3 regions of the Streptomyces sp. BYX5S genome follow, and region 2 is predicted to be linked to each of the others. Evidence: predicted binding sites of a transcription regulator. Region 2 holds the regulator's gene; each other region holds the start of a gene.
The links. Region 2 encodes HrcA, which represses chaperone genes, less so after heat shock. Its sites were predicted from a motif close to TTNGCACTCNGNNNNNCNGAGTGCNAA; they were not measured.
Positions count from the first base shown of each region.

Region 1: the regulator HrcA is predicted to act here: its motif matches at 1,093-1,119, upstream of groL (chaperonin GroEL).
Region 3: the regulator HrcA is predicted to act here: its motif matches at 1,222-1,248, upstream of groES (co-chaperone GroES).

Region 1 covers NZ_CM138829.1:7,826,327-7,828,588, reverse strand. Annotated here, with positions in the region: gene ACYBSK_RS35330 (ubiquitin-like small modifier protein 1) at 23-301, shown strand; gene ACYBSK_RS35325 (cold-shock protein) at 733-939, shown strand; gene groL (chaperonin GroEL) at 1,249-2,262, shown strand, end outside.
Region 2 covers NZ_CM138829.1:1,272,713-1,274,974, forward strand. Annotated here, with positions in the region: gene ACYBSK_RS05680 (MBL fold metallo-hydrolase) at 1-166, opposite strand, end outside; gene hrcA (heat-inducible transcriptional repressor HrcA) at 315-1,331, shown strand; gene dnaJ (molecular chaperone DnaJ) at 1,332-2,262, shown strand, end outside.
Region 3 covers NZ_CM138829.1:7,492,622-7,494,883, forward strand. Annotated here, with positions in the region: gene groL (chaperonin GroEL) at 1-649, opposite strand, end outside; gene groES (co-chaperone GroES) at 768-1,076, opposite strand; gene ACYBSK_RS33680 (polysaccharide deacetylase family protein) at 1,281-1,925, opposite strand; gene ACYBSK_RS33685 (polysaccharide deacetylase family protein) at 1,922-2,262, opposite strand, start outside.

The sequences.
Region 1 (2,262 bases), 6.6 Mb from region 2:
GCTTGATCTTCGAGGTGAATTCATGAGCGTTTCCGTCCGTATCCCCACCATTCTCCGCACCTACACCGGTGGTCAGGCCGAGGTGCCCGCCGAGGGGGCCACCCTGGGCGACGTCATCGCGGACCTGGAGAAGAACCACACCGGGATCGCCGCCCGCGTGCTGGACGATCAGGGCAAGCTGCGCCGTTTCGTGAACGTGTACGTGAACGACGACGACGTCCGTTTCGAGCAGGGTCTCGACACGGCGACGCCGGACGGCGCGGGTGTTTCGATCATTCCCGCCGTCGCCGGCGGCTGCTGATCTTCGCCGTTCCACACAGAGTTACCTGAATTGCCCCCTCCGCGAGAGAAACGGAGGGGGCAATTCAGCATGGTTGAGCGCGGTACAGTTGGGGAAGCTGCTGCGTTTCCCCGCGCGGTGCATGACGGGCGCATATGAGTTCTCGCCCCCGCCCCGACAAGAAGCAGCCAAAGTACCCGGCCCTTTCGGGCCTTTTATGGCATTTACGCGGCCCGAGTTGCACTGGGATCCGGTGAGTTGGCCCGGTTTCCCCGATCTGGCGTGCCCAGAATTCTCGTCCGATTGACCTGTTGCAGACGGCAGTTGTGCAGATACATTCAGCCGCGGTCGACGCGTTCCGGCGCACACCCCCATATCCCATGGGGCGTGAGGTCTGACCCGGGTCCGCGAAGTGCGGTCCTGCGCAAGGGCCAGTAATAGGGGAGTTAGGCATGGCTCAGGGCACCGTCAAGTGGTTCAACGCGGAGAAGGGGTACGGCTTCATCGCGGTCGACGGTGGTGCGGATGTTTTCGTCCACTACAGCGCGATTCAGATGGACGGCTACCGCACCCTGGAAGAGGGGCAGCGGGTCGAGTTCGAGATCTCGCAGGGCCAGAAGGGGCCGCAGGCCGACATGGTCCGCGTCGCCGCCGGCTGAACGCGCGCGTCAGACTGCAAGCTTGTACGTCGCACGTCATGGAGGGCTCGTCTCCCGGGTAGCCGGGGGCGGGCCCTTCGTGCTGAACGGGTGTTGCCTGCACCTTCGTGGTACGGCCTTGCACTCGAAGGGGTCGAGTGCTAATCATTGGGCTTAGCACTCTCCCAGTGAGAGTGACAGAACTTGGATCGGGTCGGTGAGGTCCGGGGACCGGGTGGTGCAAGGAGCCACAAGGTCCGCAGGCCGTCCGTCGCGGGCACCAGCACGGTCCGTTTGCGTTAGCCACCCCGTCCGGGAGGACCACTTCACATGGCCAAGATCATCGCGTTCGACGAGGAGGCACGGCGCGGCCTCGAGCGCGGCATGAACCAGCTCGCCGACGCCGTCAAGGTGACCCTGGGCCCCAAGGGTCGCAACGTCGTCCTCGAGAAGAAGTGGGGCGCCCCCACGATCACCAACGATGGTGTGTCCATCGCCAAGGAGATCGAGCTCGAGGACCCGTACGAGAAGATCGGCGCCGAGCTGGTCAAGGAGGTCGCGAAGAAGACGGACGACGTCGCCGGTGACGGCACGACGACCGCGACCGTCCTGGCCCAGGCGCTCGTTCGCGAAGGCCTTCGCAACGTAGCCGCCGGCGCCAACCCGATGGCCCTCAAGCGCGGTATCGAGAAGGCCACCGAGGCCGTCTCCGCCGCCCTTCTTGAGCAGGCCAAGGAGGTCGAGACCAAGGAGCAGATCGCTTCGACGGCCTCCATCTCCGCCGCCGACACCCAGATCGGCGAGCTCATCGCCGAGGCCATGGACAAGGTCGGCAAGGAAGGCGTCATCACCGTCGAGGAGTCCCAGACCTTCGGTCTGGAGCTTGAGCTCACCGAGGGTATGCGCTTCGACAAGGGCTACATCTCGGCGTACTTCGCCACCGACATGGAGCGTATGGAGGCCTCGCTGGAGGACCCGTACATCCTGATCGTCAACTCGAAGATCGGCAACGTGAAGGACCTCCTTCCGCTGCTCGAGAAGGTCATGCAGTCCGGCAAGCCGCTGCTGATCATCGCCGAGGACGTCGAGGGCGAGGCCCTGTCGACCCTGGTCGTCAACAAGATCCGTGGCACCTTCAAGTCCGTCGCCGTCAAGGCCCCGGGCTTCGGTGACCGCCGCAAGGCCATGCTCGGCGACATCGCCATCCTCACCGGTGGCACCGTCATCTCCGAGGAGGTCGGCCTCAAGCTGGAGAACGCCGGTCTCGACCTGCTCGGCCGCGCCCGCAAGGTCGTCATCACCAAGGACGAGACGACGATCGTCGACGGCGCCGGTGACAGCGAC
Region 2 (2,262 bases):
GGGCGCCTTCACGCAGTGAGGATCCCGTGTCGATCAAGAGGGCCGCGTCCTCACCGACCACGAGGCCGCTGGTGCAGTCGAGGCCGGGCAGCCGCACCCGCCCCACGTTCGGCGCGAGCCCCTCCCATCCCGCCGAGGCCCAGTCGATGTCAGGCGCGTGCTCCATACCTCGACGCTAGCGCCCTTGCCGGGCCCGTACCCACCGGCCGTACACTGAGCCGGGGACGACTGGCACTCGCGTACAGGGAGTGCCAAAGCAGGAAGATCGCAACGATTGCGACGATCGCGACGGCAGTATCTGGAGGTGTGCGCCGATGCTCAGTGAACGCAGGCTCGAAGTGCTGCGCGCCATCGTCCAGGACTATGTCGGCACCGAGGAGCCGGTCGGCTCCAAGGCGCTCACCGAGCGGCACAAGCTCGGTGTCTCGCCGGCGACCGTGCGCAACGACATGGCGGCCCTGGAGGACGAGGGGTTCATCGCGCAGCCGCACACCAGCGCCGGGCGCATCCCCACGGACAAGGGCTACCGCCTGTTCGTCGACAAGCTGACCAGCGTGAAGCCGATGACCGCTCCGGAGCGGCGCGCCGTCCAGAACTTCCTGGAGGGCGCCGTCGACCTGGACGACGTCGTCGGCCGGACCGTGCGGCTGCTCGCGCAGCTCACCCGGCAGGTCGCGATCGTCCAGTACCCGTCCCTGACCCGCTCCACGGTGCGCCACGTCGAACTGCTCTCGCTCGCGCCCGCCCGCCTGATGCTCGTGCTGATCACGGACACCGGCCGGGTGGAGCAGCGGATGGTCGACTGCCCGGCGCCGTTCGGCGAGACGTCCCTGGCGGATCTGCGGGCCCGGCTGAACAGCCGCGTCGCGGGCCGCCGGTTCGCCGACGTACCGCAGCTGGTGCAGGACCTGCCGGAGGCCTTCGAGACGGAGGACCGCGGTACGGTCGCGACGGTGCTCTCCACGTTGCTGGAGACGCTCGTCGAGGAGTCCGAGGAACGGCTGATGATCGGCGGCACCGCCAATCTCACCCGCTTCGGACATGACTTTCCCCTCACCATCCGGCCCGTTCTCGAAGCCCTTGAGGAGCAGGTCGTGCTCCTCAAGCTGCTTGGTGAGCAGGGGGATTCGGGCATGGCCGTACGGATCGGTCACGAGAACGCCCATGAGGGACTCAACTCCACGTCCGTCGTGTCGGTCGGCTACGGTTCGGGCGGCGAGGCAGTAGCCAAGCTCGGCGTCGTCGGACCGACACGCATGGATTACCCGGGAACGATGGGAGCAGTACGCGCAGTGGCACGTTACGTCGGACAGATCCTGGCGGAGTCGTAAGTGGCCACGGACTACTACGCCGTACTCGGCGTGCGCCGCGACGCTTCCCAGGACGAGATCAAGAAGGCCTTCCGAAGGCTTGCGCGTGAGCTTCACCCGGATGTGAATCCGGACCCGAAGACTCAGGAGCGCTTCAAGGAGATCAACGCCGCCTACGAGGTGCTCTCCGACCCGCAGAAGAAGCAGGTCTACGACCTCGGGGGCGACCCCCTGTCGCAGGCCGGCGGCGGCGGAGCCGGTGGCTTCGGCGCCGGCGGGTTCGGCAACTTCTCCGACATCATGGACGCCTTCTTCGGCACGGCGTCGCAGCGCGGGCCCCGGTCCCGTACGCGGCGCGGCCAGGACGCCATGATCCGGCTGGAGGTCGAGCTCGACGAGGCGGCCTTCGGCACCACGAAGGACATCCAGGTCGACACGGCTGTCGTCTGTACGACGTGCAGCGGTGAGGGCGCCGCGCCCGGGACCTCCGCGCAGACCTGTGACATGTGTCGCGGCCGCGGTGAGGTCTCGCAGGTGACGCGGTCCTTCCTCGGCCAGGTCATGACCTCGCGGCCGTGCCCGCAGTGCCAGGGCTTCGGCACCGTGGTCCCCACCCCGTGTCCGGAGTGCGCCGGTGACGGCCGCATCCGCTCCCGTCGCACGCTGACGGTGAAGATCCCGGCCGGTGTGGACAACGGCACGCGGATCCAGCTCGCGGGCGAGGGCGAGGTCGGGCCCGGTGGCGGTCCCGCCGGTGACCTGTACGTGGAGATCCACGAACTGCCGCACCCGACCTTCCAGCGGCGCGGGGACGACCTGCACTGCACGGTGACCATCCCCATGACGGCGGCGGCGCTCGGCACGAAGGTGCCGCTCGAGACGCTCGACGGCATGGAGGAGATCGACATCCGGCCGGGCACGCAGTCCGGCCAGTCGGTCCCGCTGCACGGCC
Region 3 (2,262 bases), 6.2 Mb from region 2:
ACGGGTCGTCGAGGACGGCCTCCATACGCTCCTGGTCGGTGACGAAGTACGGGGACAGGTAGCCCTTGTCGAAGGCCATGCCCTCGGTGAAGTCGAGCTCCAGGCCGAAGGTGTTGGACTCCTCAACGGTGATGACACCGTCCTTGCCGACCTTGTCCATCGCCTCGGCGATGAGCTCGCCGACCTGGTTGTCCTGGGCGGACAGACCGGCGACGGCGGCGATGTCGGACTTCTCGTCGATCGGGCGGGCGGTCGCGAGGAGGTCCTCGGACACGGCCTTGACCGCGGCGTCGATGCCCTTCTTCAGGGCGGCCGGGGAAGCACCGGCGGCGACGTTGCGCAGGCCTTCCTTGACCAGGGCCTGGGCCAGCACGGTGGCGGTGGTCGTACCGTCACCCGCGATGTCGTTGGTCTTGGTCGCCACCTCCTTCACGAGCTGCGCGCCGAGGTTCTCGTACGGGTCCTCGACCTCGACCTCACGGGCGATGGTGACGCCGTCGTTGGTGATGGTCGGGGCGCCGAACTTCTTGTCGATGACGACGTTGCGGCCCTTGGGGCCGATCGTCACCTTGACCGTGTCGGCAAGCTTGTTGACGCCGCGCTCGAGGGCGCGACGGGCGTCCTCGTCGAACTTCAGGATCTTCGCCATGGAGCTGAATCAGTCCTCTCGAAACGAACCGCGCCCCTCGCACCCGGCATTCTCAGCGGGGGCCAGGGGCGCGGTTCAAAGCATTCTGCTTCGGTGAAGCCGGGAAAGCTTGGGTGAATTACTTCTCGACGATCGCGAGCACGTCGCGAGCCGAGAGGACGAGGTACTCGTCGCCGTTGTACTTCACCTCGGTGCCGCCGTACTTGCTGTAGAGCACGACATCGCCGACCTTGACGTCGAGCGGAAGGCGCTCGCCGTTCTCGAAGCGGCCGGGACCCACGGCGAGGACGGCGCCCTCCTGGGGCTTCTCCTTCGCGGTGTCCGGAATGACCAGGCCAGAGGCCGTGGTCTGCTCGGCGTCGAGCGGCTGGACCACAATGCGGTCCTCGAGCGGCTTGATGGCAACCTTGGAGCTGGAGGTCGTCACGATCCGGTCTCCCCCTTCGGAGATCTCACGGGGTTAACAGTCTGGGGTGGCGACCAGGTGGATCCGTCGTCGCGGGTGCCGGACCTGCCCGTCGCTGTCTGGCACTCTCCACTGGTGAGTGCCAGGGCCGAGACTATGACCGCGATTAGCACTCGGTCAAGCGGACTGCTAATCGACTGCGTCGCGAATCGGTGGAAGGGCACCTCACAGGTACTCCTCCAGGGCCGCCACCCGGTATCCCTCGGCCTCGACGCGGCGCAGGAGACGCGGCGCCGTCTCCGCCCGGACCCCGAGGATGTCGCCGGGGCGCAGCGCCCCCTCCGGCTCGCGCCACAGGACGATCGCGTCGACCCCGCAGGCGCCCGCCGCCCGCAGGGTGTTCCCGTCGTACGCGCCCGACGGCGGGTGGAACAGCCGGGGCGCAGTGCCGAAGCGGCCCTCGACGCGGTCGCGCTGGCCGCAGATCTCGGCGTGCTGCTCGACGTAGCCCAGGCCCGGGAGGAAGGGCTGGGTGAGGGTGCGGTTCTGCACCTGGGCGCCGGCGGCCCGCAGTTCGCGCAGGCGGCCCTCGCCCGCGCCCGCGAGGAACACAGAGACGGGCAGCCGCCGCTCGCGGACCAGGTCGACGAGGCGGGGATCGCGCCCGGCCCCGTCCCCGTACGCGAGGAAGACCACCTTGTCGCGGGTGGGGACGCGGGAGACGACCGGCGGGACCGTCGGCCGGGTCACCGCGCCGACCGCCGGCCGGGCGTCCGGGGCGAGGGAGGCGGGCTGCCCGGCGCAGCCGGAGAGCAGCGCGGCGGCCAGGGCGCAGCCGACGAGCCGCGCCCCGGCCCTGCGGTGTGTCACAGGTAGTCCTCCAGGCGCGCCACCGCGTACCCCTTGGCGTGGAGGTACTTCATGAGTCTGCGGATCATGTCGGGCATCGTGCCCTTCCAGTCCTCGCGGCCGCGGAAGTGCGTGAGTAGGATGTCGCCCGGATGGATGTCCCGGTCCCACTCGCGGTAGTCCATGCGGTCGACGAAGGCCTCGGCGTTCCAGATCGGCACGTGCGTGATGCCGCAGGCCTTGGCGGCGCGCAGGGTGTCCCGGTTGTAGTCGCCGAACGGCGGGCGGAACAGCGTGGGCCGCTTGCCGTACTTCTCCTCGATGACGTCCTGCATGCCGCAGATCTCGCGCTTCTGCC